One region of the Streptomyces sp. AM 2-1-1 genome, then DNA from elsewhere that is predicted to be linked to it. Evidence: riboswitches for the same ligand, from Rfam matches in the RefSeq annotation. Region 1 holds a riboswitch; each other region holds the start of a gene.
The links. A riboswitch is a leader RNA that binds a small molecule or an ion and turns the genes downstream of it on or off. The one in region 1 is predicted to bind cyclic di-AMP.
Positions count from the first base shown of each region.

Region 1 (7,363 bases):
GGGACGGTGACCTCGACGGGGCGGCCGAGGTCGGTGAGGGTCAGCGTGCTGACGGACGTGGCGGCGCCCTCGATCCGCAGCGACATCCGGATCCGCGTGGCGCGCCCGTGCCCGTCCACCCACACGTCGACGGGTACCGGGATCTCGCCGCCCACCATCTGGCGCAGCGTCTTCGCGGTCGTCAGCGACTCCTCGGACATCTCCAGCGTCAGGGCCTCGAAGGGGAGCCGGCCGCGGTAGTGCGTGGTCGGCGTGGAGCCCGTCTTCTCCTCGCCGGCCGCACGGAAGTCCGTGCCCATGGCGGCCTGCCGCAGCGTGTACTCGGGGTCGTTGGCGGGAGACCGGAGGATGTGCTGGGCTTCGAGGTCGTCCCGGTCGACGACGGACCACCCCCTCGTCCCGCTCCCTGCCGTGCCCCGCAGATAGACCTTCCCGTCGGCGAAGACCTCGTCGAAGCGGGCCGCCGACGCCGGCTCGACGTCTGTGGTGCCCCGGTGGTGGACGAAGTCGTGCGCGCCGCCGCCGGATATGACGTAGGTGGCGTCGGCGCCCGTGCCCAACTCCGTGCGGTGCGCGGTGCGTGCCGTGGTGCGGCCGGTCGCCTCGACGGCGGCGAGGACGAGCCGCGTGGGGTCGCTCTCCGGCGTGGGGGAGACGCTCTTCGCCGGGTTGATCGGGTCCGCCACACTCGCCCGCTCCGTCGCGCCCGCGCTCTCGGTGGAGGAGGACGTGCCGCAACCGCCCGCGAGCAGCGCGGTGCAGACGAAGGCGAGGGAGAGGGCACGGCGCAGCAAGGAGGGCTCCGGATCGTCAGGGGTGGGGCGCGCCCCCTGAGGCGGCGGGCCGGCGTGGTCCGCAGCCTACGTACCTGTGAGTCACCTGTGCGCCGTCGGGGCCCGCTCCGTACTCACCGCTCGTCGGCGAGCGCCTTCCGGAGGCGGTGGCCGCGGCTGTGCGCCGGGGGTCTGTACTCCGGAGCGCCCGGGGGGTGGGCGTACGCGTCGGGGCGGGCGCCGGAGGCGGAGTGGCCCTCGGACGTGATCACGGCAGATCCGCTGATGGTGCGGTCGCAGTCGACGCAGATGAGGGGGATCACTGGCGGGCCGCCCGCCACGCGCGGCTGAGACGGTCCGCGATCGCGCACTCCGCGCGGTCCGAGCGGCAGGCCGCGCATTCCGAGGTGTGGGTGATCAGGGTGCGGTACTCGGTGTCCCCGGGGGCGCCGGGGTCGGCCGGTTCTGCCATGTCGGTGCTCTTCCGTGTCGGGGCGGGATGGTCGATCTCGGCCCACACCCGGGCGATGCCGTCGGCACCGACCTCGTGGCCGAAGCGGTCACCGTGCGCCAGCGTCATGAGGATCGTGCTGTGGAGAGCGTTGCTCAGCGGAGAGGGGAGCGGGGCCTCCACCCGGACGGCGCCGGGTGCGCGTGTCACGCGTGGCTCGGTACCTGTCGCGGCGGCGAGCATGCCCGCGAGGGCGGCGACGCGCGGCGGTACGGAGGGCATGGCTCTCCCCTGGGTGATTGCCTCACACTTCGTGAAGCTGAATATTCAGCTTCGACCTGATGGGTTAGCTTTGTCAATGTCCGACTTCCACTGCTGGGAGCTGTGCATATGCCTCGCGACACCCCTTACCTCCAGGTGGCCGACGCTCTCCGCGACCGCATTCGGGCGGGCGAGTGGGCGGTGGGTGACAAGTTGCCGAGCCGGGCCCGGATCGCCGAGGAGTACGAGGTCGGCGCCTCCGTCGCGCAGCGCGCCATGGAACGGCTCACCATCGAGGGCATCCTCGAAGGCCGCTCCGGATCCGGTACCTACGTCCGCCGGCCGCGTGAGCGCCGGCGCATGATCCGCACCAGGCGTCCCGAGCACCGCGGTGCCTCGCCCTACCGTGCCGTCCTCAACCACCAGGACCACGAGGGGACGTGGGAATCGCGCTCCTCCGCGCGGACTCCCGCGCCCGAGCGCATCGCGAGGCGGCTGGAGATCGAGCCCGGCGACCTCTGCGTCGTCACCGACTACGAGTTCCTCGCCGACGGTCTCCCCGTCCAGCTCTCCCGCAGCTGGGAGCCGATGGCGATCACCGGCGAGACTCCGGTCGTGCTCCCCGAGATGGGTCCGCACGCCGGGATCGGTGTCGTCGAGCGGATGCGGTCGATCGGCGTGCTCGTCGAACGGGCCGTCGAGATCCCGCGCCCCGCCCGCGCGACGCAGGAGCAGGCGAATCTCCTCGGTATCAGCATCGGCGGCCTGATCACCGAAGTGGAGCGCACCTTCTACGACGTCGACGGCCGCCCGGTCGAGACCGCCGACATCGTCGTGCCGGACGTGCGGTGGGAGATCGCGTACGAGTTCGCCGTCCAGCGACGGGAGTAGGGGCGCGAAAGCACCGGCTCCCCTGCGACGGGGAGCGGGGCTGTGACAGGGCTCGGATCCGCACCCGGCCGGGGTCGGCGTGGCGCCGTACCGTCCGGACGCGACGGCGCCTCCGTCCTGTCTGCCGGATGGCAGGACGGGGGCGCCGGTGGTGGCGGGAGGGGACCGGAGCCGGGCCGGCCGGCTCAGGCGCCGGTCGGGGCCTTGGTGCCGGCGGTCCCGGCGCCGTCCGCGGCCCCACTGGCCTCGGCGGCCTCGGCCGTCTCGGGGGCGGCCTCCCCGGCCTCGGGGGCGGTCGTCGGCCGAGGCGCGTCGGCCGGCGCGGTGGCGGGTGCGGCGGCGGTTGCGGCTGCCGCCCGGGCCGCCGACGCGGCCTTGCTCTGGTAGACCATCAGCCCGATGAACCCGGCGAGGAAGCCGCTGATCAGGCCGGATATCGCGTTGTTCAGGGCGTTGGTGCCCTCGCCGTCCGGCATGCCGATGACGAAGTAGACCACCAGCGCGCTCATCAGGGCCCCGGCGAGGCCCCCGATGATCGCGCTCCCCGCCGAGGTACGTACCCGGGCCCCCAGCGACGGCTCCGACGGGGTGGAAGGGGCGGGAGTGAGCGGCGCGGTCATGGTGGAGTCCTCCGGGGGCGGGCTGCGGTGCGGGACCGGGGGCGCGTGGCCGACACCGGGGCAGGGCGAATCCGCCACCTCGGGGGCACATGTCCTCACGGGCAGCCCGCCGGTACCGGGGGATGCAGCCATATCCTTGGCCAGAAGAGGACGCCTGGCAACTACCTGACGTAAAAACAGCGTTGCATCAGTGGCTGCGATGTTTTGCCCCGAACTGCGCCTCGCCCCCCGTGGGATGACGTGCCCTCGCCGGAAGGCGAACCCGATCGGTGTGCTGCGGCGGGTGGTTGTGGTTCGTTCGGCCACGCTCTCGGCCGCATCCTCGGGCCCGCGCCCGGCCGCCCCGTGGTCGTCGCTTCATGCCGTCCGCGCGCCCGGCCGGCGCACGTGAGGGCGACGGCCGGCCGGGCCTGTCGGTCCGGGGAGGCGCCGGTCGTACGCCGGGTGGTCAGGAGCTCGTCCGGGATGCCGTACAGTTGTGTTCATCGACGCGGGGTGGAGCAGCTCGGTAGCTCGCTGGGCTCATAACCCAGAGGTCGCAGGTTCAAATCCTGTCCCCGCTACTGAAGGCCCGGGCCCGGCACGCACAGCGTGCCGGGCCCGAGTCGTTTCCCCGGACGCGTGGGGCCGCCCGTTCGCTCGGCGGCGCGTTCTCGCTCCTCCGACGGGACGGCGTAACGATCTGCCGCGCCAGGCATGAACCGGTCCCTCCGGGAAATTATTCGCACGCCCGGACGGTCGACGCCGTGTCGGCGAACGCGTGGGCGAGCCGGGGGTGAGGATCGGGGTGAACGCTCCGGTGCTTCCGTACGCGGTGCGCCGGCGCACGCGGCGCGGAGAGCACCCGTCCGGCCGAGTGGGTGGGCGTACTCCGGCGGTGGGGCGCTCGGCGGTGAGCCACACGCTCCCCCCAATGGACGACGGTGAGTCGCCGCTCGGCGCGGCTCGGGGCGGTCCGGGCGGGGCGCGGTAGGTTCCGCTGCCGTGGCGGGACAGGGCAGGAGAAGCGCACAGGTGGGGAAACGGCAGTACGAACGTGGCGGAGCCGCCGGGGATGTGAGTGCGCGGCGGTTCGTGCGGGTTCTGCCTGCCCTGCTCGTCGTGGGCGGGCTCGTCTTCGACATCGCCTCACCGCCCCGGTTCACCGCGGTGCCGCTCTTCGTCGCCGCTCCGCTGATCGCCGCGCCGTTCGCCTCCCGGGCCGGCACCGTCCGGGTCGGGGTGGTCTCGCTCGCCGCCGTCATCGCGATGCGGGTGTACGTGGGCACCCTCGGCGACATCGTGCCGATCATCGAGACGCTCACCGTGCTCACCGCGGCGGTGCTGGCGCTCGTCATCAACGGGGTCGTACGGCGCGGCAACGAACAACTCGCCTCCGCCCGGATCATCGCGGAGACCGCCATGCGCGCGGTGCTGCCCGTGCCGGCCGACCGGATCGGCGGCCTGCACGTCGCCGCACGGTACGAGGCGGCGCAGGCGGACGAGTACGTCGGCGGAGACCTCTTCGCCGTCGCCGACACCCCGTACGGCGTGCGGCTCGTCCTGGGCGACGTGCGCGGCAAGGGACTCGACGCGGTCGAGGCGGTGGCGGTGATCATCGGGGCGTTCCGGGAGGCCGCCGAGCAGGAACGGTCACTGGAGGGGGTGGCGCAGCGGCTGGAGCGCGCGCTCGCCCGGGACGCGGCGCGGCGCGGAGGGCTGGACCCGGTGGAGGGTTTCGTCACCGCGGTGCTCGCCGAGATCCCGCCCGGCTCCGCGACCGTACGGATCGTCAACCGGGGCCACCCCGAACCCCTGCTGCTGCACCCGGCGGGCGCGCTGGACGTGCTGCGGCCCCGTACGCCCGCGCTGCCGCTCGGCATGGCGCTGGGGGTCTGGCCGGACCAGGCGGACGAGTGGGACCTCCCCCCGGGCGCGACACTGCTGGCCTACACGGACGGGCTCTCCGAAGCGCGGGACAGGGCGGGCGTGTTCTACGACCCGGCGGAGCGGCTGCGCGGCCGGATCTTCCCCGGGCCCGAGGAACTGCTCTCGGCGCTCACCGACGACGTCCGGCTGCACACCGGTGGCCGCTCGACGGACGACCTCGCGCTGCTCGCGGTCGCCCGGCCGGCGGAGGACCAGCCGGAGCGCAGGACCACCGTGCCGATCGTGGGCCGGGGCAACGGCTGACGCCGTGACGTGGGCGTGGACACCGGTGGGGACAAGGGGCCCGGCCCGGGGTGGTTCCGTGCACCTCGGGAGGATCAGGGACGGGGCGACGGACCGTAGCGGGGTGGTGCCGCTCGATAACATATGACGCACCGTCAGAAAATCCGGGTTGCGGGACTGGGTCGCAAGTCGCCCCGATGGGGGCTGATATGCCCAGGTAAATGCCGTCCCTCAGTGGGGATGATCAAGGGGAACGGCTTGGAATCGAAGCCGTGTGTCTATTAACGTTCGATAACGCAGCGCGGTCGTCCCAGCCGTCGTCCCAGACGGCGCCGTGCGCGAGCGCCGAATTCCGCAAGGGAACCGGGGAACCACTACTTGGGGTGAATCGGACACCTGTGTCTCGTGAGAGACGTCAGGCGCCCGTAGGAGACCTTCCTGCTCCGAACCCGTCAGCTAACCCGGTAGGCGAGAAGGAAGGAAAGGAGTGCGCCCACGTGGCGTCCAATCAGCCTGCCCCCGAGGCCCCGTCACCCTTCATTCCCCGCGACGGCTCCGGTGCCCCCGGGGACGCCGGCGCGGCGTGGGAGGGGGAATGGAACCCCACCGAGGACTCCCTCCGGCCCGTGCGCGGCCGACACCGGGTGGCCAAGCAGCGGGGTCTCGCGCGTAGCTCCACCGTCCTCGGCGTCGGTGTCCTCGCGGCCGTCGGCGCGGGAGGCATGGCCACCGCGCAGAGCAAACCGCCGGTCTCCCTCTCTCTTCCCGATTCGCTCACGGACAATCTTCCGGACGCCAAGTCCCTTCCCGGGCTGGGCGCTCTGATCACCGCGGTCGGGTCCGGCGGCTCCGACGCCCACGCCGCCCCCGTACCCGTGGCGGCGGCCGCGCCGTTCACCACGGCCGGGCTCACCGCCGAGGAGACCCAGCAGGGGGCCACCGACGCGGGCGAGGCACTGCGCGCCCGCATCCTCCAGCAGGCCGAGCAGCAGCAGTCAGCCGCCGACGCGGACGCGAAGGCGGCCGAGGAGGCGGCGGCCGCCGCCAAGGCCGAGGCCGAGGCGAAGAAGCAGCGGGACGACGCCACGGCCAAGGCCGCGGCGGAGAAGAAGGCGGCCGAGGAGGCCGCAGCACAGAAAGCCGAAGCGGAGAGACTCGCCAAGCTCGCCGCCAGTTACGCGGTCCCCACCTCCTCGTACACGATCACCTCCACCTTCGGGCAGGCCGGCACGATGTGGGCCTCCGGGCAGCACACCGGCCTCGACTTCGCCGCCCCGACCGGCACCCCGGTCAAGGCCGTGCACGGCGGCACCGTCAAGTCGGCGGGCTGGTCGGGTTCGTACGGGTACCGCACGGTCCTGGAGCTCGCCGACGGTACGGAGATCTGGTACTGCCACCAGTCCTCCATGGACGTCGTCGTCGGCCAGCAGGTCTCCACGGGCGACACCATCGGCCGTGTCGGAGCCACCGGCAACGTCACCGGGCCGCACCTCCACCTCGAAGTCCACACCCCCGACGGCACCAGCATCGACCCGATGGCCTGGCTGACCGGCAAGGGCCTCACGATCTGACACCCCGGGGCGGGCGCCGTCGGGGCGCCCGCACCCGTCCGCGGGGGCGCCGGCCCCGGGCCCCCGGCCGCAGGCCCGGCCGACCGCCGCACTCCGCGGTCCACCCGGACCCCGGCAGCCCCGACGCTCCCCCCGGCGTCAGGGCTGCCGGTCTTCCCCCGCCGGTCGCCGCCGGGGCCCGCGCCCGCGCGGACCGCCCGGACGTCACCCGTACGCACGACCGGGAACCGGAATAGGGGCTCCCGTCCACGGGGTTGCACCCCCTATGACTTCTTCTCTCCGCACGCTCGGCACGTCAGGTCTCCGGGTCTTCCCGCTCGCCCTCGGCGGCAACGTCTTCGGCTGGACCGCCGACGAGGCCCAGTCCTTCGCGGTCCTCGACGCCTACGCGGCGGCCGGCGGCAACTTCGTCGACACGGCCGACGCCTACTCGTCCTGGGCCCCCGGCAACCAGGGCGGCGAGTCGGAGACCCTCATCGGAAAGTGGCTCAGGGCCCGCGGCAACCGCGCGGACGTCGTCGTCGCCACGAAGGTCGGTGCCCACCCCGAGTACCGGGGTCTCGCCCCCGCCACCGTCAAGGGCGCCGTGGAGGAGTCCCTGCGGCGGCTCGGTACCGACCACATCGACCTCTACTACACGCACTT
Region 1 is NZ_CP119147.1:3,831,230-3,838,592, forward strand. It holds gene PZB77_RS16665 (hypothetical protein) at 1-794, opposite strand, end outside; gene PZB77_RS16670 (hypothetical protein) at 1,093-1,434, opposite strand; gene PZB77_RS16675 (GntR family transcriptional regulator) at 1,615-2,376, shown strand; gene PZB77_RS16680 (hypothetical protein) at 2,562-2,996, opposite strand; tRNA gene PZB77_RS16685 (tRNA-Met) at 3,486-3,559, shown strand; gene PZB77_RS16690 (PP2C family protein-serine/threonine phosphatase) at 4,011-5,168, shown strand; cyclic di-AMP (ydaO/yuaA leader) riboswitch at 5,481-5,633, shown strand; gene PZB77_RS16695 (M23 family metallopeptidase) at 5,645-6,718, shown strand; gene PZB77_RS16700 (aldo/keto reductase) at 6,984-7,363, shown strand, end outside.

Region 2 (7,363 bases), 1.0 Mb from region 1:
CGTCCTCGAACAGCGGGTCCTCGAGGGAGACGATCGGGTACGCGGAGACGATCTCCTCGTAGTACTCGGTCATTTCGGCGGCCGAGAGGGACTTGCCCTCGAACTCGTACTTGCCGTCCTTGTAGAACTCGGACGCGGCGGCGTCGATCGCGAGGGCGACGTCGCGGCCGGGGACGAAGCCGGCCTCCTTGATGGCCTCGACGATGAGGTCGAGAGCGGCACGGTTGGAGTCCAGGTTCGGGGCGAAGCCGCCCTCGTCACCGAGGCCGGTGGAGAGGCCCTTGGACTTCAGGACCTTCTTCAGCGTGTGGTAGACCTCCGAGCCCCAGCGGACGGCTTCGGAGAAGGACTCCGCGCCGATCGGGGCGATCATAAACTCCTGGATGTCGACGTTGGAGTCGGCGTGCGACCCGCCGTTCAGGATGTTCATCATCGGAACGGGCAGCAGGTGCGCGTTCGGGCCGCCGAGGTAGCGGAAGAGCGGGAGGTCGGAGGCCTCGGACGCGGCGTGGGCCACGGCCAGCGAGACGCCGAGGATGGCGTTGGCGCCGAGCGAGCCCTTGTTCTCCGTGGCGTCCAGGTCCAGCATCGCCTGGTCGATCAGGCGCTGCTCGGTGGCGTCGTAGCCGACGAGCTCCGGGCCGATCTGCTCGATGACGGCGAGGACGGCCTTCTCGACACCCTTGCCCTGGTAGCGGTTCAGGTCGCCGTCGCGAAGCTCGACGGCTTCGAACGCGCCGGTGGAGGCGCCGGACGGAACGGCAGCACGGCCCGTGCTGCCGTCATCGAGACCAACTTCGACCTCGACCGTGGGGTTGCCCCGCGAGTCGAGGATTTCCCGGGCTACGACGACGTCGATGGACGGCACGAGCATCTCCTTCTGGAATGTGACGCTGACTGTGCGGGCTCTGGAGCCTTGCGACTAGGCAGTGTCCGGATCAGGGTCGGTCAGGACGCGGCGTCCGGCGCGGTGCGTCGCGAGGCGCCGGAGCGTCCTCATCTCGGAGCGATGCGGACGTTTCGGCAACGCCGCGAGGTTCCGTTGCCGGACTTCGTGACCCCGGCCATGATCCGCCGGACACTGCCTAGAGCCTAACCGGACACAGGAGATCGGTCGGCCGACCGTCCAGTGACACGACGAGCCTACACATTGTTTCCGTACGGAACATAACAGCGAGCGGTACGGCGCCCGGCAGTTCGCGGTACGGCGGGCGACGTGGGCCGCCGCCGGGCCTCCGTCCCCGTTCTCCCGCGTTCCTCCCCTCCCGCCGTGCCGCCTCCTCCGCGCCCATGTCCGCACCCGTCGGCGGGCGGCCGCTCCGTGCGGGAAAAGGCCCTGGCCCGGCGTGCGGGGGGAGTGCGCGCCGGGCCAGGGAGTGGAAGGGGGTGCCGCCGGACACCCCGGTTCCGGGAGGAGAGGTTCGTGCTTACTTCAGGTGGAGCTGCTGACCCGGGAAGATGAGGTCGGCGTCGTCGACGATGTCGTGGTTCAGCTTGAAGAGCTTCTGCCAGCCACCCTTGACGCTCTGCTTCTGGGCGATCGTGCTGAGGGTGTCGCCGGTGACGACCTTGTACTCGCCGTCGCCCTTCTCGACCTTGCCGCCGGTCGGCGTGGTGACGGTCTCGGACTTCTCGGACGCGGCCGGGCGGTCCTCGCTGCGGGAGGCCGTCTGCGACTCCGAGGCGCGGTCCGACTGCGGGGCGGCGGAACCGCTGCTCTGGCTGGAGCCGGTGCTCGTCGAGGTGTCGGTGCTCTTGGGGGTCTCGGCGGTCGAGGAGGAACCGGTGCTGACGCCCGGGTCCACACCGTCGTTGGTCAGGTTGCCGGCACCGGCGCAACCCCAGGCGCCCGGGCCCTGGAGGTCCAGCAGCACCTCGGCGGTGGCGATCTGCTGCTCCTTGGTGGCCAGGTCGGCGCGGGGGGCGTACTTGGTGCCACCGGCGGCGGCCCAGCTCGACTGGGAGAACTGCAGGCCACCGTAGTAGCCGTTGCCGGTGTTGATGGACCAGTTGCCACCGGACTCGCACTGGGCGACGGCGTCCCAGGTGGCGACGGAGGCGGCGGAGGCGTTGGTGGCGCCCATCAGCGGGAGGGCGATGGCGGCACCGGCGACGCCGGCGAGCGTGGCCATACGGACGGCCTTGGACGAGCGGCGGTGCTTACCGTTGGACAGCAGCATGGAACGTCTCCTCACCGACGCCTACGAGGTGAGCTGTCGGGTTCGGGCCAATGAGTTGCCCGGCGACACGTCCTTGCGTGTCGCTTCACCCCTAGCCGGTCCCGGCCTGCCCGTCGTTCGCGACGGGCCGTCCGATACCGGCGGCTTACCTGGGTCCCCCGCTCCTGCCTACGGCGCTTTACGCGTCTGTTCCCTTCGACCGACGGCAGGATTCGGCGTGACGATCGACGGGGCCCGCGGTGCGAGCGGTTCTGACCGTAAACACAGGCAACCCCGACATTCAATGATGGACATATCGGATAATCAGACCTTACTGGCCATGTCCGAATAACCGTTTCCGCAGGTCACGGCGGACGTTCGCGAAGTGCCGCGACCGCGACGCGCCCGAACAGCGAAGAGACCCATGTCTCACTTTCTCAAAAGTGGACATAGGCCCCTTAACTACCCACCCATTTGGGGGGTTTTCCCGGATTGGATCACTTGGTGGGAGCGGCCTCCGCGACCCCGGACGTGGCCTCCGCCGTACCGTCGGCGGCCCCCGTCGTCCCTGACGCGGCGTCCGTCGCACCGGCGGTGGCGCCCGGGGTGGCGGGGGCCGGCGTCGCGCTCAGGTCCAGCTCCTGGCCGGGCAGGATCAGATCGGGGTTCGAGCCGATCACGTCCTCGTTGGCCGCGTACAGATCGGTCCAGCCCTCGGCGAGGTTCTGCGTGTCGGCGATCGCCGAGAGGTTGTCCCCGGACCGGACGGTGTAGGTCCCGTCCGCGGCGAGCGTCGCGTCGTCGCGCGCGTCGGTGGCACCGCGCGAGGCGTGCCGGCCGGAGTCGCGCGAGGTGTCCGCGGCGGCCTCGCCCGCATCGGGCGTACCGCGGTGCTTGCCGCCCGTCGTGGAGTCGCCGGTCGCGGCGTCGGCCGCACCGGCCGTCGCGCCGTCCGCGGCGGCGTGCTTCCCGCTCTTCCCCGGCGCGGTGGCGCCCGGCGTGGCCGAGCCGGTCGGCGAGGGGGTGGCGGAGGCGTCGGAGCCCGGTGTGGCGGTGGAACCGGTCGTGGAGCCCGCCGCCGAGCCGTCGAAGGAACCCGAGGTGCCCGAGGAGCCGGCGGAGTCCGTCGACCTGGCGGCGCCGGGGGCACCGTCCGCGTCCGGGATCGTGCCGGCCGAGGCGCCCGCGTCCGCGGCGGAGGTGGAGCCCGGGTCCACCCCGATGAGGGAGCCGGCGGGAGCGAGCCCGCCGATCACCGCGCACCCGGGCCACGCCTGCGGGCCCTTGGCGTCGAGGACCTTCTCCGCCACGGCTATCTGCTGCGTACGGCTGGCGAGGTCCGCGCGCTGCGCGTAGTCGGTACCGCCGTAGGCGGCCCAGGTCTCCTCGGAGAACTGCAGTCCGCCGTAGTAGCCGTTGCCGAAGTCGGCGCTCCATGCGCCGCCGCTCTCGCATTCGGCGACCTTGTCCCAGGTGGTCGCGTCCGCGGCACCGGCGCCGGTCGCGGCGAGGAGCGGAATCGCCAGGGCGGAGCCTGTCACGCCGGCTGCGACGACGATGGCGGGTGCCTGGCGAGGGCGGCGGTGTCTGCCGTTCGCGGAGCCCATGGGAGTGCCTTCCGTGTGACTGACGGGTGAACTGATGCGTCGAACCGTGAACCTAGCGGGGTTCGAACGCGTGTCACAAGTCGATGCCTCGCGGATCACATCAACATCACAGAGTTGACGGAGCGTCACTTTCATCGAGCGTCCGACCCGGTGTGAACTCGACCGGAAGGGTGCGCAGTCCACGCATGATGAGCCCTCCGCGCCACCGCAAATCGGCCATTTCTCCCGCGAGCCGCAGGTCAGGAAGGCGCCTCAGCAGGGTGGCGAGGGCGGTCCGTCCCTCCAGCCGGGCGAGCGGCGCTCCCACGCAGTAGTGGATGCCGTGGCCGTAACCGAGGTGCGGATTGTCACGCCGTGCGAGGTCGAGCGTGTCGGGGTCCGCGAAGCGCGCGGGATCCCGGTCGGCCGCGGCGAGCACGACGAGGACGGGGTCGCCGGCCGCGATCCCCTCGCCGCCCAGGGTCAGCGGCTCGGTGGCGTACCGCCAGGTGGCGAGTTCCACGGGGCCGTCGAAACGGAGCAGCTCCTCGATGCCGGTCGCGAGCAGCTCCTCCTCCCCCGCTTCCAGCGACGCTTCGAGGCGGGCGCGCTCCTCGGGGTGGCGGAGCAGGGAGTAGGTGCCGTTGCCGATGAGGTTGACGGTTGTCTCGAAGCCGGCGAAGAGGAGGATGAAGGCCATCGCGGCGGCCTCGTTCTCCGTGAGGTGCTCGCCGTGGTCGCTGGTGCGGATCAGCTCCGAGATCAGGTCGTCGCCCGGGTTCTCCCGCTTGCGGTGGATCAGTTCCGCGAGGTAGGCCCGCATCCGCTTCACCGAGCGCGCCACGCCGCCGCGCGGGCCTCCGCCGTGGCGGATCATCATGCCCGCCCAGTCCCGGAAGTCGTCCTGGTCCTCCTCGGGCACGCCGAGCAGGTCGCAGATCGCGTAGATGGGGAGCGGGAAGGCGAAGTCGTGGATGAGGTCGGCGGTGCCCTCGGCGACGAACCGGTCGATGAGCCGGTCCGTCAGCTCCTGCACGCGGGGCGCGAACGCGGCGACCCGGCGCGGCGTGAACGCCTTGGACACGAGCCGGCGCAGCCGGGTGTGGTCGGGCGGGTCGATGTTGAGCAGGTGGGTCATCAGCTCGGCCTTGCGCTCCCCCGGGATCCCGGTCTTCCCCTTGGTGTGCGCCGGCCCGGCGTGGTGGACCGGGTTCTTGGAGAGCCGGTGGTCGGCGAGCGCGAGGCGCGCGTCGGCGTACCGGGTCACCAGCCAGGCCTCCACCCCGCTGGGCAGCGTGGTGCGGTGCACCGGGCTGTGCTCCCGGAGCCAGGCGTACGCGGGGTAGGGGTCGGTGGCGAACTCCCAGGTGAAGAGCTCGGGGGCGGCGGGCGCGCGGTGCGCGGGGCATCCGGCGGGCGCCTCGGGGGTGGGGTCGCCGGGAGCGGGGTCGCCGGGTGCGCTGTCGTTCACTGGTCGATCACTCGTCGACGGTACTCGGGGCGTGCACGCCCTCCGCGGCGAGGATGGCGTCCCGGTAGGCGCGGGCCGCCGCGCGCAGGGCCGCCTCCGGGTCGACGCCCTCGGCCTCGGCGCGGACGGCGAGGGCGAGGAGTTCGTAGCCGAGGGTGTCGCCGGTGGGCGGGGCGACCTCCAGGGTCGTTCCGCGGACCCGGCCGGCGAGCTTCGCCGCGAGCGCGAGCGCCGGCTGACCGAGCGGAACCCCTTCGGTGACCGAATCGCGTTGCTTCTCGACCGCCTTGGTGCGCAGCCAGTGCGCGTGGACGTCCTCGGGGGTCTCTGCGGTCGCGTCGCCGAAGACGTGCGGGTGGCGGCGGATCAGCTTCTCCACCAGTCCGCCCGCGACGTCGTCGACGGAGAAGGGCGCCTCCGCGTCCTCCTCGGCGATCCGGGCGTGGAAGACCACCTGGAGCAGTACGTCGCCGAGCTCCTCGCGGAGTTCGTCGCGGTCGCCGGCCTCGATCGCCTCGACCAGTTCGTACGTCTCCTCGATGGCGTACGGGGCGAGGCGGCGGTGGGTCATCTCCGAGGTCCACGGGCAGTCGCGTCGGATGACGTCCATGACCTGGACCAGGTCGAGGAGGCGCGCGCCCGGCAGGTCGTACGAGCCGGGGAGCAGCTCCAGGTCCGGCATGTGCACCCGGCCGGAGCCGCCGAGGCGGGCGAGCCCGTCGGTGAGCCGCTGGTCGCCCTCGCCGCCGACCAGTACCACCACGGTCCGGCCGCCGGCGCAGGCGTCGACCAGCTCCTCGGCGGTCGGAGCGGTGTGCTCGACGGTGACGCCGGCCTCGCGCAGGTACGGCAGTTGTACGTGGTCCGGGGCGCCGCAGAGCACGCGGTCGGCGGCGCGCAGCGTCTGCCAGGCGGGCCAGGAGAGCAGTCCGGGGGCGACCCGGTGGCTGGCGGTGAGGAGGACGACCCGGCCGGGTGCTTCAGCGTTCACCCCCCGAACCTACCCCGCTCGCGCACGGCGCCGCCGGGGGGCCGCCCCTGGCACGGACGCGGGCCGGGCCACCGGTCACCCCGCCGGGTCGGTCTCCACCTGGCCGGCCGCCGCGTCCTCGGTGCCGGGCGGCTTGGCGAGCCAGGGGGACTCGTAGGTGCCGAGGCGGACCTGCCGGTCGTCCCAGGCTCCGTAGCGCGGGTTGACGTCGATGTGCAGCGACTTCGACGCCTCGGCGAGCGCAGCGGTCACCTTCTGGGTGCCGGCCTCGGTCTGGAGGTCCGCGCCGAGCGCGGCGGCCAGCTTGGGGAGCTGGACCTCCTGGCGCAGGTCGCCGTCGATCTGGCCGGGGGAGATCCAGCGTTCCTGCAGCAGGGTCTCCCGCAGCTCGTCCTCGCCGCCGTACTGCGCGACGGCCGCCCGGTGCACCTGCTGGAGCTCCTTGCGGCTGACGGTCACCCCGTTGTCCTCGGCCGCCCGGTCGAGGACCCGGCCGAAGATCAGCCGGTGCAGGGCGGCGCGCGGGAGCTGGCCGGAGCCCTTCACCAGCTGGGCGGCCTGCGGCGAGTTCTGCTGCGCGCTCCGCACCTCGGCGACGTCCGCCTGGAGGGTGGAGACCTCGATCCGCTGCCCCCCGACGATCGCGGCGGCGCCGGGGTGGGCCTCGCTCCCGCAGGCGGTGAGGACGGGCGCGGCGAGCAGGAGTGCGGCGGAGAGGGTGAGCGCGGTGCGACGACGGCGGTGCAAAGGAGCCTCCCGATGAGAGTTTGTGCATCAGTGCACAAAGCCTTGCGGTGATCGATGTTAGGCAGTGGTGGCCATGGGGGCCACTGGTTCGACCAACGATTCGGGAGGAGTTGGGGATGTGGTGCGGCGGCGGCTCCCGCGCCGGCCCCGTCAGCCGCCGCGTACGACCCGCTGGTGCGTCAGCTGCCGGCGCAGTTCGGCGGGGAGCGGGTGGTGCGGCCCGTAGGAGCGCTCGGTGTCGTGGAGCAGGGCCTGCAACTGGGCCCGCCCGGCGGTGTGGTCGCCGACGGCGAGCAGCAGCAGTCCGATGCGGTGGCGGATGTCGAAGGACCGGCCGGGGTCGGTGGAGACGGTCCCGTAGGCGTTCTCGTAGTAGGGGAGGACCGCGCGGTACTCGTTGAGCGCGGCG
Region 2 is NZ_CP119147.1:2,790,982-2,798,344, forward strand. It holds gene eno (phosphopyruvate hydratase) at 1-874, opposite strand, end outside; gene PZB77_RS11785 (transglycosylase family protein) at 1,428-2,180, opposite strand; cyclic di-AMP (ydaO/yuaA leader) riboswitch at 2,184-2,366, opposite strand; gene PZB77_RS11790 (transglycosylase family protein) at 2,657-3,766, opposite strand; gene PZB77_RS11795 (cytochrome P450) at 3,873-5,216, opposite strand; gene PZB77_RS11800 (nucleoside triphosphate pyrophosphohydrolase) at 5,224-6,207, opposite strand; gene PZB77_RS11805 (SurA N-terminal domain-containing protein) at 6,283-6,954, opposite strand; gene PZB77_RS11810 (serine/threonine-protein kinase) at 7,105-7,363, opposite strand, start outside.
Region 2: it holds a riboswitch for cyclic di-AMP, as region 1 does, so the genes downstream of both, PZB77_RS11785 (transglycosylase family protein) here and PZB77_RS16695 (M23 family metallopeptidase) in region 1, are expected to answer to the same signal.

Region 3 (7,363 bases), 2.6 Mb from region 1:
GGGCGGGCCCCGGCCAGGTGGACCGGGCGGCCCGCATCAGCTGCCGGCCGAGCTTGCGGGCGGTGGCCCGCAGAGCGGGCGAGGGCGTACGGGCGTCCGCCGCCTCGTCGAGGGCGAGCGGGTCGAGGCCCAGGGCCGCCGCCGCGGCGAGCGCGGCGGCGGTGAGGCCGGTGGTGTGCAGGCGGCCCCGGCAGAAGGCGGCGAGGCCGGCAGCATCGCGGACGCGTCCCGCCGTGACGGCCGGTTCGGCGCCGCCGGAGTGGGCGTGGCCGCCTGCGGGGAACCGGCCGTCGGCAAGGACGAGCAGGGCTGCGCGTGACATGGTCCCGTCCGCTCAGAAGAGGAAGTAGCGCTGTGCCATGGGGAGTTCGGCAGCCGGGGCGGGTTCGACGAGGTCTCCGTCGATCGTCACGGCGAAGCTGTCCGGGTCGACCCGGACCCGGGGCAGCGCGTCGTTCTCCCGCATGTCCGCCTTGGTGATGCCCCGGGTGCCGGTGATCGCCACGAACCTCTTGCCGAGTCCGAGGCGTTCGGGCAACCCGTCCTCGATGGCCGCCGCCGAGACGAAGTTGAAGGAGTTCGCGGCGGGGGCCTGGCCGAGGGCTCCGAACATCGGCCGGGGCATGACCGGCTGGGGAGTCGGGATGGAGGCGTTCGCGTCACCCATCTGCGCGTACGCGATCTGTCCCCCCTTGATGACCAGTTGGGGCTTCACGCCGAAGAACGCGGGGTCCCAGAGGACGAGGTCGGCGAGCTTGCCGGTCTCGACCGAGCCGATCTCCCGGTCGAGCCCCTGCGCGACCGCCGGGTTGATCGTGTACTTGGCGACGTAACGGCGGGCCCGGTGGTTGTCGGCCGCACCGTCGCCGGGGAGGGCGCCGCGGCGCACCTTCATGACGTGCGCGGTCTGCCAGGTGCGCAGGACGACCTCCCCGATCCGGCCCATGGCCTGGGAGTCCGAGGAGATGATCGAGATGGCGCCGAGGTCGTGCAGGATGTCCTCGGCCGCGATGGTGGAGGGCCGGATACGGGACTCGGCGAAGGCCAGGTCCTCGGGGACGGCCGGGTTGAGGTGGTGGCAGACCATCAGCATGTCGAGGTGTTCCTCGATGGTGTTGACGGTGTGCGGTCGCGTCGGGTTGGTGGAGCTCGGCAGGACGTACGGCTCCGACACGACCGTGATGATGTCGGGTGCGTGCCCGCCCCCCGCCCCCTCGGTGTGGTAGGCGTGGATCGTACGGCCCGCGATCGCGGCGAGGGTGTCCGCCACGAAGCCGGCCTCGTTGAGGGTGTCCGTGTGGATGGCGAGCTGGGCGCCGCTCTCCTCGCAGACCCGCAGGCAGGCGTCGATCACGGCGGGTGTCGCGCCCCAGTCCTCGTGGATCTTGAATCCGAGCGCCCCGCCGCGGAGTTGGGCCCACATGGCCTCGTGCGACATGGTGTTGCCCTTGCCGAGGAGCCCGATGTTGACGGGTGCCCCCTCCAGCGCCGCGAACATCCGGGCGAGGTGCCAGGAGCCCGGGGTGACCGTGGTCGCCTTGGTGCCCTCGGCCGGTCCGGTACCGCCACCGACGAGGGTGGTGATCCCGGAGGAGAGAGCCTGGTCGACGAGGGTCGGCGAGATGAAGTGGACGTGCGCGTCGATGGCGCCCGCCGTGAGGATCTTGCCGTTCCCCGCGATGATCTCGGTCTCCGGCCCGATGACGAGCTCGGGGTGGACGCCGTCCATCGTGTCGGGGTTGCCGGCCTTGCCGATGCCGGTGATGCGCCCGTCCCGGATGCCGATGTCGGCCTTGACGATCCCCCAGTGGTCGAGGACGACCGCCCCGGTGATGACCGTGTCCGGGGCGCCCTCGGCGCGGGTGGTGCGGGCCTGGCCCATGGACTCACGGATCACCTTGCCACCCCCGAAGACGGCTTCGTCACCGGCGAGTCCGGGTCCGCCCGAGCGGTCCTCCTCGATCTCCACCAGCAGGGAGGTGTCGGCGAGCCGGATGCGGTCGCCGGTGGTCGGGCCGAACAGGTCGGCGTACACGGCACGGTCGAGCTCAGCCATCGAGGGCACCTCCGGTCGCGCCGCGCAGGCCGGGGACGACGCGGGCGCCGGCGAGCGGGACGAGTTCGACGTCCGTCGGGATGCCGGGCTCGAAACGCACGGCCGTCCCGGCGGCGATGTTCAGCCGCAGGCCGCGGGCGGCCTCGCGGTCGAAGTCGAGGCCGGGGTTGGCCTCGGCGAAGTGGTAGTGGGAGCCGACCTGGACGGGCCGGTCGGCCGCGTTGAGGACGGTGAGACGGGTGACGGGACGGCCCTCGTTGATCGGCACGGGCCCCTCCGCGTACAGGATCTCTCCGGGAATCACCGGTGGCACCCCTCAGACGATCGGATCGTGGACGGTGACGAGCTTGGTGCCGTCCGGGAAGGTGGCCTCCACCTGGACGTCGTGGATCATCTCCGGGATGCCGTCCATGACGTCGCGGCGGGTGAGCACCGCGCGTCCGGACGCCATGAGTTCGGCGACGCTCCGGCCGTCGCGTGCGCCCTCCAGGAGGTGCGAGGTGATCAGCGCGACCGCCTCCGGATGGTTGAGCCGCAGCCCGCGCGCCCGGCGCCTCTCGGCGACGTCGGCGGCCACATGGATGAGCAGTCGCTCCTGCTCGTGCGGGGACAGTTGCACGCTTCACCTCGTCGTCTCGCGCCCGGTACCGGCTCTGGTCGCGGCGGACCCTGCCGGATGTCGACGGTCCGTGGACATCCGAGGGGCGAACCACCGTCCAGGCATGGCACGTTAGGGCGGAAGTTTTTCCGTGGCGTTAACTGGGACGGTTCCGCGGCGACACGACGGCGAACCGGACCGCGGCGGCGTCGGGGAGGTGAGCCGTCCCGCCGTCCCGCGGACGGACACGGCCGGGCCGTCCCCGCGCACCCGCCTCGTATACGGCGCGACGGAGGGTGGTGCGCGTCGCTCTCCGGCCGCGCCGGACGGTCCCCCGCCCGCCTGGGGGGCGAAGCCTGCGGTCGCCTGGGGGCGGCCGGGGCCCTGGAGGCGCAGGCGGCGGCCCTGGTGGCACAGGCGGCGGCCCTGGTGGCACAGGCGGCGGCGCTGCGTGACGCCCTGACGCCGGTGCACGAGCGCGGCGGGACGCGGATCCACGCGACGACGCCGGCGCGGGCGCTGCGGGCCCTGGACGGGGAGCGGCGCCCGGGCCGCGTCACCGTACCGTGCGTGTCCAGGAGTTGGCCGGTAGGGAGCGGGGCGCGGCGCCGCGTGGGGGAACTGCCGACACGCCCGTGAGGAATATCGGATATTTCACCCGTTCGGTCCAGGTGATCGAGCCTGGCGACGCCGCTCCGAGTTGCGCTCCCCGCGGTTCTCCCCATGGGCGGCAATCCGCAGGCCACAGGGGGTGCGGACCCGGCCCCGACAAGCGCTCCCGGCTGTCCGGAGCGCTCCCCCTACTCTCCCGGCGCAACCGCGGCAGGTCTCTCCGGCGGCCTCTGCCCCCTCGAAAATCCCGCACGGCCTGGGTCAAGATCCGTGGGACGACAAGCCCCCGCCATCCTGACGGGGCGGTCCGCGCGGACGCCGAGTCCTGCCGCCGAGCGGATGACGGGTCGACAGGAGTGGATCGGCAGGAGTGGAGGACCCGAGCACAACGGGCCGACCGGGTTACCGGCCGTCCCTCGGGGTGAAGCCGCACCGCGCGGCCGGGCGACTTCGCCAGCCCGAACCCGACAGGTCATCTTTCACAGGCGGCTGACGAAGGGTTGCGCATGACTGCGCAGGTTCATGTCCCGTCTCTGCTCGCCCGGGCCGGTACGGCCTCGGCCCTGACTCTCGCTCTCAGTTCGACCATGCTGGCCCCCGGCCTGGTGAACGACGCCGACGCCGCCACCGCCGCCCGTGCCACGAAGGCCCTCCGTGTGGCCGCCTCGAAGAAGGGCGCTCCCTACCAGTGGGGCGCCACCGGCCCCCGCAGGTTCGACTGCTCCGGGCTGACGCTCTACTCGTTCAAGCGGGTCGGCAAGAAGCTTCCCCGTACGGCGCAGCAGCAGTACAACAAGACGCGTCACATCACCTCCTCGCAGCGCAGGAAGGGAGACCTGGTCTTCTTCCACAGCGGCCGCAGCGTCTACCACGTGGGCATCTACGCCGGCAGCGGGAAGATCTGGCACTCCCCGAAGACCGGCGCCGTGGTGCGACTGGAACGGATCTGGACGAAGAGGGTCTGGTACGGGCGGGTGCGCTGAGCACCCGGACCCGGTGCACGGGTGCGTGGCGGTCGGCTCCCGACAGGACGCCGCGCACCGGGGTGCGCGGTCGGCCCGTCCGGAGCCGACCGCGCCGACGCGCGGAGCGCCGCGGTTCCCGGTGGACCGGTGCGCGGCCTCGGATGCGGTGCACGAGGTCGCTCTAGCTCACCACCGCCGCGGCACAGGGCAGCACGACCCACACGGTCTTGCCGCCGTCCTCGGTCGCCGTGACGCCGAACCGTCCGCCGGACTCCTTGACCAGGGACCGGATGATCGCGAGGCCGCGCCCGTTGTCCTGCTGCACGGCGGCGGGCAGCCGCCTGGGCCACCGGGGGTGGCTGTCGGTCACCCCGAGCCGCAGCACTTCGTCGCGGTCGAGCACGAGCCGGACCGTGAAGGTGGGCGACTGGCCGAAGGTGTGCAGGATCGCGTTGGTGGCCAGTTCCGAAACGATCAGCCGCATCGTCTCCGCGGTGTCGGTGTCGTCGGGCAGCCCCCACTCGGTGAGAGCTCCGGCCACGTGTCTGCGGGCCGCGGACACCGATGCGGGATCGCTCGGCAGGGTGACATGTGCTTCCTGATGATCTGCCATGGCGACGCCGTCCCTTTCCGCCCGGCCGACCCCTATCGGCCCGGATTGTGCCTGGCGCCAGAGTGCCACCGCCAGACCCCGTGCTGTGACGATCTGCCGAGATATGCATATATCTATCGCTCGATGCGGTGAACTCGGCGTCGCCGGGACTCGAACGTTCGGCACACTTGCGTCCAGGTCGGCCGAGGGACGGTCGGCCCACGGAACGGTCGGCCGTGCCGCCCGGCGGAAGGAAACCGGAATGGGCAACGGCCCCGTCGTGCGTCGACGCAAACTCGGTGAGGAGCTGCGGAGTCTGCGCCACGCGTCGGGATTCACGAGCCGGCAGGCGGCGTCGCTGCTCGGCTGGCACCAGTCGAAGGTGAGCAGGATCGAGACGGGGGCCAGTGGAGTCTCCCCGGCCGACGTGAGCCGACTGCTGGACGCGTACGCGGTCGACGACCCCGAACTGCGTTCCCTGCTGTCGGCTCTGGCGGGCTCGGCGGAGAACCGGGACGCGGGGTGGTGGCACGCCTACCGGGACGTCATTCCGCCGCAGTACCGCGACTTCATCGCGCTGGAGGCGCAGGCCGAGACCGCGAGGACGCTGGAGACCTCGGTGCTGCCGGGGCTGCTCCAGACCGCCGACTACGCCCGCTCGGTCACCGAGTCGGCACTGGACGGCATATCGGGTTCACGGCTGGACGCCCTGGTCGAGGTGCGGCTCGCCCGCCAGTCGGTCCTCCGCTGCGAGGCCCCGCTCCGGCTCACGGCCGTTCTCGACGAGGCCGTACTGCGGCGCGAGGTGGGAGGACGGCGTGTGATGCGCGCCCAGCTCGCCCACCTGGCGGCGATGACGGAGGTGCCGCACGTGCGGGTGCAGGTGGTGCCCTTCAGCCTCGGCGGGTACGTCGGGCAGACCGGCCCCTTCATCATCTTCTCCTTTCCGACAACTTCCGCTCTGGACGTGGTCGTTCTCGACCACTTGACGCGCAGTCACTATCTGGAGCGGAAGGAGGACCTGGAGGCGTACGGTTCCGCCTTCCGCATGATGCGGCAACGGGCGCTGTCGCCCGAGCGCTCCCGGGAACTCATCACGGCGATCGGCCGCGAGAGCGGGTCGGGATGACCCACGCCCCCGGCCGCCGGCCCCGCCGGGGCGGGGCCCGATGCCGTGCACGCGTACCGACCCCGACCCCGCAACCCCACAACCCCACAACCCCACAACCAGAGGATCTCCATGCTCGACCGTTCGGCCGCCCCGTCCCTCTCGTCCTGGCGTCGCAGCAGCCGCAGCACCGGTGCGAACAACTGCGTGGAAGCGGCGGTTCGCGGTCCGGACCTGCTGCTCGTACGCGATTCCAAGGATGTGGACCAGGACTGCCTGTCGTTCTCCGCGCCGGCCTGGAGGACTTTCGTTGCAGCACTCCGGGATCCGGGCCTGCGCCCGTAAGGAGCTGCCGCACGGACGGGAAGGGGGGCGGCTTCCGGCCGCGCCCGCCTTCGCGGCGTGCCCGGACGGCCGCGCTCTCCGGTCAGGCGTCGCCCCTCGGAGCCGTACGCACGATCGTGTCCAGAGCGGCGTCGATCCGGTCGTCCGTCAGGTCCGCCCGCGCGGTGAGCCGGAGACGCGAGACGCCGTCCGGGACCGACGGCGGCCGGAAGCACCCCACAGCGATCCCGCCGTCCCGGCACTCCGCCGCCCAGCGGACCGCCGCCTCGGGGGAGGGTGCCCGCACCGAGACCACCGCCGCGTCCGGGCGTGCGGCGTGGAGGCCCGAGGCGGTGAGCCGCCCGTGCATCCGGGCGGCCACGTCACGCGCCCGCTCGGCGCGTTCCGGCTCGCTCCGCAGCACCGCGAGGCTCGCGAGGGCGGCGCCCACCGCCGCGGGCGCGAGGCCGGTGTCGAAGATGAACGTCCGGGCCGTGTTGACGAGGTGGTGGATCACCCGGGCGGGACCCAGGACGGCACCGCCCTGACTGCCCAGGGACTTGGAGAGGGTCAGCGTGGCCACGACCCCGTCGTCCCCCGCGAGCCCGCAGGCGGCCGGCGCGCCGCGCCCGCCCGCGCCGAGCACCCCGAGACCGTGGGCGTCGTCGACCAGTAGTCCGGCGCCCGCATTCCGGCAGACGGCGGCGAGAGCGGCGAGCGGGGCCGCGTCGCCGTCGACGGAGAACACGGAGTCGGTGACGGCGAGCGCCGGGCCGTCGTGGGCCTCCAGGGATTTCCCCACGGCCTGGGGATCGGCGTGCGCCACCACTTCGGTCCTCGCCCGGGCCAGTCGGCAACCGTCCACGATGGAGGCGTGGTTGGCCGCGTCGGAGACGATGAGCCCGTCCGGGCGGGAGAGCGCGGTGAGCGCGGCCAGGTTGGCCGTGTAACCGGAGGAGAAGACCAGTGCGGCCTCGAACCCGCAGAACTCGGCGAGTTCGCGTTCGAGCTCCGCGTGCAGCGTGGTGGAGCCGGTGACCAGGCGTGAACCGGAGGCGCCCGCGCCCCACTTCCGCGCCGCGTCGGCCGCCGCCGAGGTCACCCGGGG
Region 3 is NZ_CP119147.1:6,431,107-6,438,469, reverse strand. It holds gene PZB77_RS28080 (urease accessory UreF family protein) at 1-322, opposite strand, end outside; gene PZB77_RS28075 (urease subunit alpha) at 335-2,056, opposite strand; gene PZB77_RS28070 (urease subunit beta) at 2,049-2,360, opposite strand; gene PZB77_RS28065 (urease subunit gamma) at 2,373-2,675, opposite strand; partial or broken gene PZB77_RS28060 (hypothetical protein) at 3,066-3,293, shown strand; cyclic di-AMP (ydaO/yuaA leader) riboswitch at 3,573-3,769, shown strand; gene PZB77_RS28055 (C40 family peptidase) at 3,773-4,249, shown strand; gene PZB77_RS28050 (ATP-binding protein) at 4,413-4,844, opposite strand; gene PZB77_RS28045 (helix-turn-helix transcriptional regulator) at 5,086-5,952, shown strand; gene PZB77_RS28040 (DUF397 domain-containing protein) at 6,064-6,276, shown strand; gene PZB77_RS28035 (8-amino-7-oxononanoate synthase) at 6,359-7,363, opposite strand, start outside.
Region 3: it holds a riboswitch for cyclic di-AMP, as region 1 does, so the genes downstream of both, PZB77_RS28055 (C40 family peptidase) here and PZB77_RS16695 (M23 family metallopeptidase) in region 1, are expected to answer to the same signal.

Region 4 (7,363 bases), 3.1 Mb from region 1:
GAATCCTCCCGACGGAGGGGTGGCCGACGACCTCCCCGGCGTCGCTCCCCGCCTGCGCGAACTGCGCCGGAGCCGCAGCCTCACCCTGGAGGCCGCCGCACAGCGGGCCGGACTCTCCCCGGCCCACCTCTCCCGGCTCGAGACGGGGAACCGGCAACCCTCGCTGCCGGTGCTCCTCGGTCTCGCCAGGATCTACGGCACGACCGTCTCCGAACTCCTCGGCGAGATCCCCCCGGAGCGCGACGCCATCGTGCGCGGCGGCCGCTTCGACGGACCGGAGGCGGACGGCTGGATGTACCGCCGGGCCGGCGGCCCGGGCCGCGCCATGCAGGCTCTGCGGGTACGCGTCCCCTACGGCGCCCAGGGCGACCTGGTGCGCGTCCACCCGGGGGAGGAGTGGCTCTGCGTTCTCGAAGGGCGGCTCCGGCTCAGCCTCGGTGAATCCGCGCACGAACTCGGGCCGGGCGACAGCGCCCACTTCGACTCGCTCACCCCGCACCGGATCGCCGCTGCCGGCCCGGAGGGCGCCGAGCTGATCTTCGTGCACACCCTGTTGCAGAGCCCCGCCGCCGAGCTGTGCCTCGGCGACGGGACCCGTCGGCGCTGACCGCGCCCGGCGCCCACGCCTCGCCATCACCTCCGACGCCCGGACCCCGGGCGTCCGGCAGAGAGGACCGTCATGTACGACTCGGAGCACTACGACCCGCTGACCCCCCGGCCGACCGGTGAGGTCCGCGACACCCACGAACGGAAGATGCCGCGCGGGGTGGTCATCCGGCTCATCGCCTACCTGGTGGCCGGACACGTCGTCGCGGCCTTCCTGTACATCCTCTTCGCCGTGGCCGGAGGCAATCAGTAGCCGGACCGGTCTCCCGACGGGTACGGACGTGCGGGTGCGGACTGATCCAGCAGTCGCTCGCGCAGCCGCTCCCGGGTCTCGCCGGAGAGCCCCAGCCCGTCCGCGAAGTACCGATCGGTGGTGCCCCAGTTCTCCTCGATGGTGGCGAAGGCGGCGTCGAGGTAGTCGATGTGCGCCCCGAAGAGCGGGTTGAGCAGGCTCATCACCTCGGTGGAGACGACCGGGTCGGCGCTGTCGCCGCGCCGCAGCCGGTACCGGCGGTGGGCGTCGTTCGACTTGAGGTAGTCCGCCGCGATCGCGTCGCGCTCCACCCCGACCGCGAGCAGCGTCACCGCTATCGTCAGGCCCGCCCGGTCCTTGCCGGCGGCACAGTGCATGAGCGCCGGCACGCTGTCCCGCGCCAGTGCGTGCAGCACGCGGCTGTGCTCGGTCGTGCGGTCGGTGATGATCGAGCGGTACGAGGCGAGCATCCGCTCCTTCCCCTTGCCGTCGGCGAGCAGCGAGCGCAGCTGCGCGATGTCGCCCTCGCGCACCAGACGCCAGAATCCGGCCCCGTCGGCCGGGTCCGAGAGCGGGATGCGGACGTTGCGCACGCCCGCCAGCTCCACGTCGAAGCCGTCGAGCTTCTGATCGGCCGCGTTGCGGAAGTCGAAGACCGTGTGCAGGCCGAGCCGGCCGAGGAAGACGGCGTCCTCGGCGGTGGCGGCGGCGAGGTGACCGCTGCGGAAGAGCCTCCCGTGTCGTACGCGCCGCCCATCGGTGGTGGGCAGCCCGCCCACGTCCCGGAAGTTGCGGACCCCGCTCAGCTCGGGTTCGGCCGGCGAGAACTGCGGCACCTGCGTCACAGCGGCTCCTGAGTGCTCCAGCGCGCCGGCGCTGCTCGCCGACGTCGGCTCGTCGCGACCCTACGACATCCGTTCCCGGAGCCGGTGTGCCGACGGTGGGTCCGGACGGCTGCGTGACCCCCTTCAGGGCCGCGTGCGACATGTCCGTATTGTAGTTGTTTAACCCAACATCACCCGTTTATAAGGGAGATGGCGGGTGATCTCGTGAGCGGGATCATATCGGTGACGGTGCGTGGCCGTGAGGCCGGGGGGACGTCCGGCCGTCACGCGGAAATTCAAGATCGCGAATCCACGGAGGGTGACGGGAAAACGGGGCCGATATCAGCGCACGGATTCCGTTCCGGTTGCCACGGCTTGTTCCGTCCGACCCGGCTCGATTACGTTCACCCTCAATCCGGACGGACCGCCTAATCCTGCCGCCGCCCGGAATTCGAACTCACCTATGCGTGGCAGGAGCGGGGGACCCAGGTAAGCCGCCGACCGGAGTTGTTCCGGACGGCTCGGGGTGAAGTCGCGTTCAGCGCGACCGGGCATCTCCAGCCCGAACCCGACAGCTCACCTCGTAGGCGCCGGAGAGGAATTCCCCATGCCCATCCCGGGTAACCACCGTCGTAAGAAGTCCGGCCCGATCGCTCGCGGCGTCCTCGCCGCAGGAGCCGGCGGCGCTGTTCTCGCCCTGCCGCTCCTCGGCGCCACGGGTGCCCACGCCGCCGAGCGGACGGCCCCCGCCGCCGCCCAGTCCGCGCCGGCCGCCCAGCAGTCCGCCACGACCTACCGGGTCGTCTCCGGCGACTACCTGGCGAAGATAGCCGCCCAACACAAGATCAAGGGCGGCTGGGAGAAGCTCTACCAGGACAACCGCGAGGTCGTGGGCGACAACCCGAGCCTGATCCTGCCGGGCATGAAGCTGACGCTCGGCGCCCACGCGTCCACCTCCTCCCCGGCCGCCTCCGCCGCGAAGGCCGAGACGGAGACCGGGGCGAAGACGGCGACCACGACCGGGACGAAGGCCGCCCCGGCGACCACGACGGAGTCCGCCGCGCCGGCCACCAAGGCCGCCGACAGCAACAGCTCCGGCTGGGTCACCCCGATCGCCAACGCGACCGTCACCACCCAGTACCACGCCTCCGGCTCCATGTGGTCCAGCGGCTACCACACCGGCTCCGACTTCAGCGCCGCCACCGGCACCGTCATCCGTGCCGTCGGCCCGGGCACCGTCGTCTCCGCCGGTTACGACGGCGCCTACGGCAACGAGGTCATCATCAAGCACGCCGACGGCATGTACTCCCAGTACGCGCACCAGTCGCAGCTGATGGTCTCGGTCGGCCAGACCGTCACCGGCGGCCAGCAGATCGGTCTCTCGGGTGCCACCGGAAACGTCACCGGCCCGCACCTCCACTTCGAGATCCGCACCACCCCGAGCTACGGCTCGGACGTGGACCCGATCGCCTACCTGCGTTCGCACGGCGTCTCCATCTGAGACAGAAACCATTGACGGTCGTCACGATCCGTCAGGGTTCGAGGGGCGGTACGCGCAAGCGTGCTGCCCCTCCACTTATTCCGGCTTTACCAAAACCTGACCGGGTGGTCTATCTCACCCACCGTCAACCCCCTCTTTCGGTCGCGTAGGTCACACGGGAAGGGGCAAGATACGTGGCCGTGGCAATCGATTCGAGAATCCAGAAGACAGACATCATCGGGTCGTACGCGGCGATCGGCGACAGTTTCACCGAAGGTGTCGGAGACCCCGGACCCGACGGGACCTATGTCGGCTGGGCGGACCGCTTCGCGGTCCTCCTGGCGGACCAGCTCCCCGCCCTCGACGGGGCGACGCACTCCGATTCCCCGCACGGAAATTTCCGGTACGCCAATCTCGCGGTACGCGGCCGGCTCCTCGACAGAATCGTCGCGGAACAGGTACCGCGCGCCAAGGAGCTCGCACCGGACCTGGTGACCTTCTGCGCCGGAGGCAACGACGTCATCCGCCCCGGCACCGACCCGGACGACCTGGCCGAACGCTTCGAGCGCGCGGTCGCCGAACTCACCGACGCGGTCGGCACCGTCATGGTCACCACCGGGTTCGACACCCGCGGCGTACCGGTGCTGCGCCACATGCGCGGCAAGATCGCCACCTACAACGTCCACCTGCGCGCCATCGCGGACCGCTACCACTGCCCGGTCCTGGACCTCTGGTCCCTCCGCTCGATCCAGGACCGGCGCGCCTGGGACGACGACCGGCTCCACCTCTCCGCCGAGGGGCACACCCGGGTGGCACTGCGCGCCGCGCGGGTCCTCGGCATGGACACCCCGGCCGATCCCGACCAGCCCTGGCCCCCGCAGGCCGAGCGGAACACCTACGAAGTGCGGCGCGACAACATCCAGTGGGCCCGCGAACACCTCGTCCCGTGGATCGGCCGCCGACTGCGCGGCGAATCCTCCGGCGACACCGTCGCCGCGAAGCGCCCGGACCTGCTGCCGCTCTGAGCGGCGCGGCGCCGCGGGTCCGCTACACCAGGGGAAGGCGGGGGCGTGACGGGCCCGGCGGTGCCGCACCGCCCGCCACCGCCGGAATCCGCTCCAGGACGCCCCCGGCGAACACGTCGTACAACGGCAGCGACTCCAGGTGCACGTACCCGATGTGGCAGTCACAGACCGCCAGCGGGCACGCCCTCGGACCGAGCGCCTCGCGGTAGCTGCCGTCGTAGAGGTTGCCCAGCTCCGCCTTGACGAAGTGACACCGCCGCACGGTGCCCTCGCCGTCCACCGAGATCACCGACTGCCCCGTCCGGCAGGGCAGGCCGGCGGAGCGGTGCGGGTGGCGGCTGTACGGGAAGAGCGGGTCGAGCGCCGTCCAGTGCTCCGCCTCCGCGTCGGTGTAGGTACGCCCTTCGGCCGCGTTCACCCAGAGGTAGACCTGGTCGGGGAGGGCGGCGCGCAGCCGCCGCGCCTCGGCCAGATGCTCTTCGAACCCCACGACGCCCACGCTGTGACGCACCCCTAGCGCGGCCAGCTCGCGGCACTTGCCGAGGAACCGGTCGTACGCGGTCTGCCCCGGGTGGTACGTGCACCAGAGCGCGACCCGCTCCCGGTCCGCCTCGGCAAGCCACCCGGTGCGGCCGCTGAGGTTCGTCTGGATCGCGACCCGCTCCACCTGCGGCAGGTGGGAGAGTTCCACCAGCGCGCGCCGGTACCAGGACCGCACCAGCCCCTCTCCCCACGGGGTGAAGAGCACCGAGAGCCGGTCCCCGCTGCGCGCCGCGACCCACGCCGTGAAGCGTTCGAGCGCGGCCCGGTCGGCCGCCAGCTGCTCCCGGCTGTCCCGCCTCTTGGCGAACGGGCAGTACGGGCAGGCGTAGTCGCAGGAGGCGAGCGGGCCCCGGTAGAGGATCGTCAGGTCCACGGGGCCGCTCACTTCGCCTCGTACACGGCCATCGCGGCGCGTACGGCGGGCGAGAAGAGCGCGGGGCCGAGCGCGTCGGAGTGGGCGAGGCCCTCCGGGGAGAGCCGTAGCCGACCGTCCCGGTCCCCGCTGCCGTCCAGCCAGCCGAGCGCGGCGAAGCGTGCCAGCTCTTCGGGGAAGTCGTCGTGCGGGTCGGTGCCGAACCGCTGCCGGTACTCCGCGCGCGGCAGCCCGGCGGCCTGCAGCAGTGACTGCAGGAGGTGGCGTCGCCGGGCCTCCTCCCCGTCGACGCGCCGGCCGAACTCGGCGCGGGCGAAGTCCTCGGTGGCGGTGAAGCGGTCGATGATGGCGCGGATCTCCTGCATCCCGACGGCGTAGTCGAAGGAGTAGTGGAGCCGCGAGGTGTACGAGCGGGCACCGCAGCCCAGGCCGATCATGCCGTCGGTCTGGCAGGCGTAGTCGTCCGGGCCCTGCGGGGGAGCGTCCGCGCGGCGGAACATCCGCAGGGAGACCTGGTCGTACCCGTGCGCCAGCAGATGGTCCCGGCCGGCCCGGTAGAGGCAAAGGCGCTGGGCGTCCCAGGCGGCGTCCGACGCGGCCCCTCCACCGGCGAGCCTGCCGAGACCGGTCAGCGGACGGACGTAGAGCGGGTAGAGGTACAGCTCCTCGGGGTGCCAGGCGAGGGCTGCGTCCAGCGAGGTGAGCCAGCTCCGCTCGGTCTGCCCGTCGATGCCGTAGATCAGGTCGATGTTGAGGACCGGTATCCGGGTGGCGCGGATGCGGCCGAGCGCGGCTTCGACGTCGGACCTGCGCTGCGGGCGGACCGCCGCGCGGGCCTCGCCGTCGACGAAGCTCTGCACGCCGAGGCTGATGCGGGTGGTGCCCCGGTCGGCGAGGAGCGCGAGCCGGTCCGCGGTCGCCGTGGCGGGCGACGACTCGACGGAGAGGGGTACCGCACGCAGATCCACCCCCATCCGCTTCTCGGCGATGTCGCAGAGGCGCTCCAGCTCGCCGGCGGTCAGGAAGGTGGGCGTACCGCCGCCGAACGCCGCGGCGGCGAACCGCACCGGCCCGGTGTCCCCCAGCGCGTCCCGCACGGCGGTCGCCTGCCGGTCGAGGGCGTCGAGGTAGCGGGTGGTCAGTTCCCCCGGAGCGCCGATCCGGGTGAAGAGGTTGCAGAAGCCGCAGCGGACCTCGCAGAACGGTATGTGGGCGTAGAGCTGGAGTGCCCGTTTGTCTTCGCCGGCCCACTCCTCGCGCAGCGACGGGCGGTCGGGCAGCGGTCGGTAGGCGGTCTTGTGCGGGTAGGCGTAGACGTAGCTCTGGTACGGCCTGATGGGGGTGGGGGCCGCGGTCGGCGCGACGGGTCGGGCGGTGGGAGTGGTGGGCGTGGTGGTCATGGTCGGATCAGGCCCCCGGTTCGAGGAAGAAGTGGGCGTACGGAACCGTCCAGACGGCCTCGTGGCCGAGTCGGTGCCCGGTGTAGCCGTCGTCGCCGTAGGCGGTGCCGTGGTCGGAGCAGACGATGGCGAAGCACCGGCGACGGCGGCTCGCCGCCGCGAAGAGCCGGCCGATGTGCCGGTCCACGTACTCCAGCGCGGCCGCGTGCGTCGCCCGCGTGTCGCCGACCTCGGCGGTGGCGCCCGGCAGGTGGAACCAGTTCGGCTGGTGGAGCGCCGAGACGTTGACGAAGAGGAAGAGCCGCCGATCGTCCGGGAGCGCCGCCACGACCTCCTCGGCCCGGGTCACCTGGGACTCGAACGAGACCCGTGAGGCCACCCCGAACTCCGGCTCCCAGTGGCTCTCCGCGAAGAGACCGGGCAGCACCGCGCCCAGCGGCGGCTGCCCGTTGAAGAAGCCCACGCCGCCGATGCACACCGTGTGGTAGCCGACCGTCTCCAGCGCCCCCGGCAGATCGGGGGAGTCGTACACGAAGGTTCGCCCGGCGGTCGTCTCGCTGCCCGCGAAGCGTGCGGCGAAGAGACGCGGGTGCGGCCCCGGAGAGGCCGGGGTGGGCAGGAAACCGGCGAAGATCGCCTGGTGGGAGGCGTAGGTGAAACTCCCGGGGGCGTGCCGCTCCTCCCAGACGCCACCGGGGAGGTGCCGGGCGAGGTGCGGGAGACGACCCGCCGCCAGGAGTTCGGCGGCGATGTCGTACCGCAGGGTGTCGAGCGTGACGAGCAGCAGATCGTGGCTGCCGACGACGGCGTTCATGTCGGGACCTCCGCCGCCCGGTGAACGGTCCGGGGCGCGCTTCCC
Region 4 is NZ_CP119147.1:698,556-705,918, reverse strand. It holds gene PZB77_RS02960 (XRE family transcriptional regulator) at 1-607, shown strand, start outside; gene PZB77_RS02955 (DUF6126 family protein) at 680-859, shown strand; gene PZB77_RS02950 (tyrosine-protein phosphatase) at 853-1,704, opposite strand; cyclic di-AMP (ydaO/yuaA leader) riboswitch at 2,132-2,286, shown strand; gene PZB77_RS02945 (LysM peptidoglycan-binding domain-containing M23 family metallopeptidase) at 2,291-3,184, shown strand; gene PZB77_RS02940 (SGNH/GDSL hydrolase family protein) at 3,364-4,188, shown strand; gene PZB77_RS02935 (STM4011 family radical SAM protein) at 4,211-5,104, opposite strand; gene PZB77_RS02930 (STM4012 family radical SAM protein) at 5,113-6,504, opposite strand; gene PZB77_RS02925 (STM4013/SEN3800 family hydrolase) at 6,512-7,318, opposite strand.
Region 4: it holds a riboswitch for cyclic di-AMP, as region 1 does, so the genes downstream of both, PZB77_RS02945 (LysM peptidoglycan-binding domain-containing M23 family metallopeptidase) here and PZB77_RS16695 (M23 family metallopeptidase) in region 1, are expected to answer to the same signal.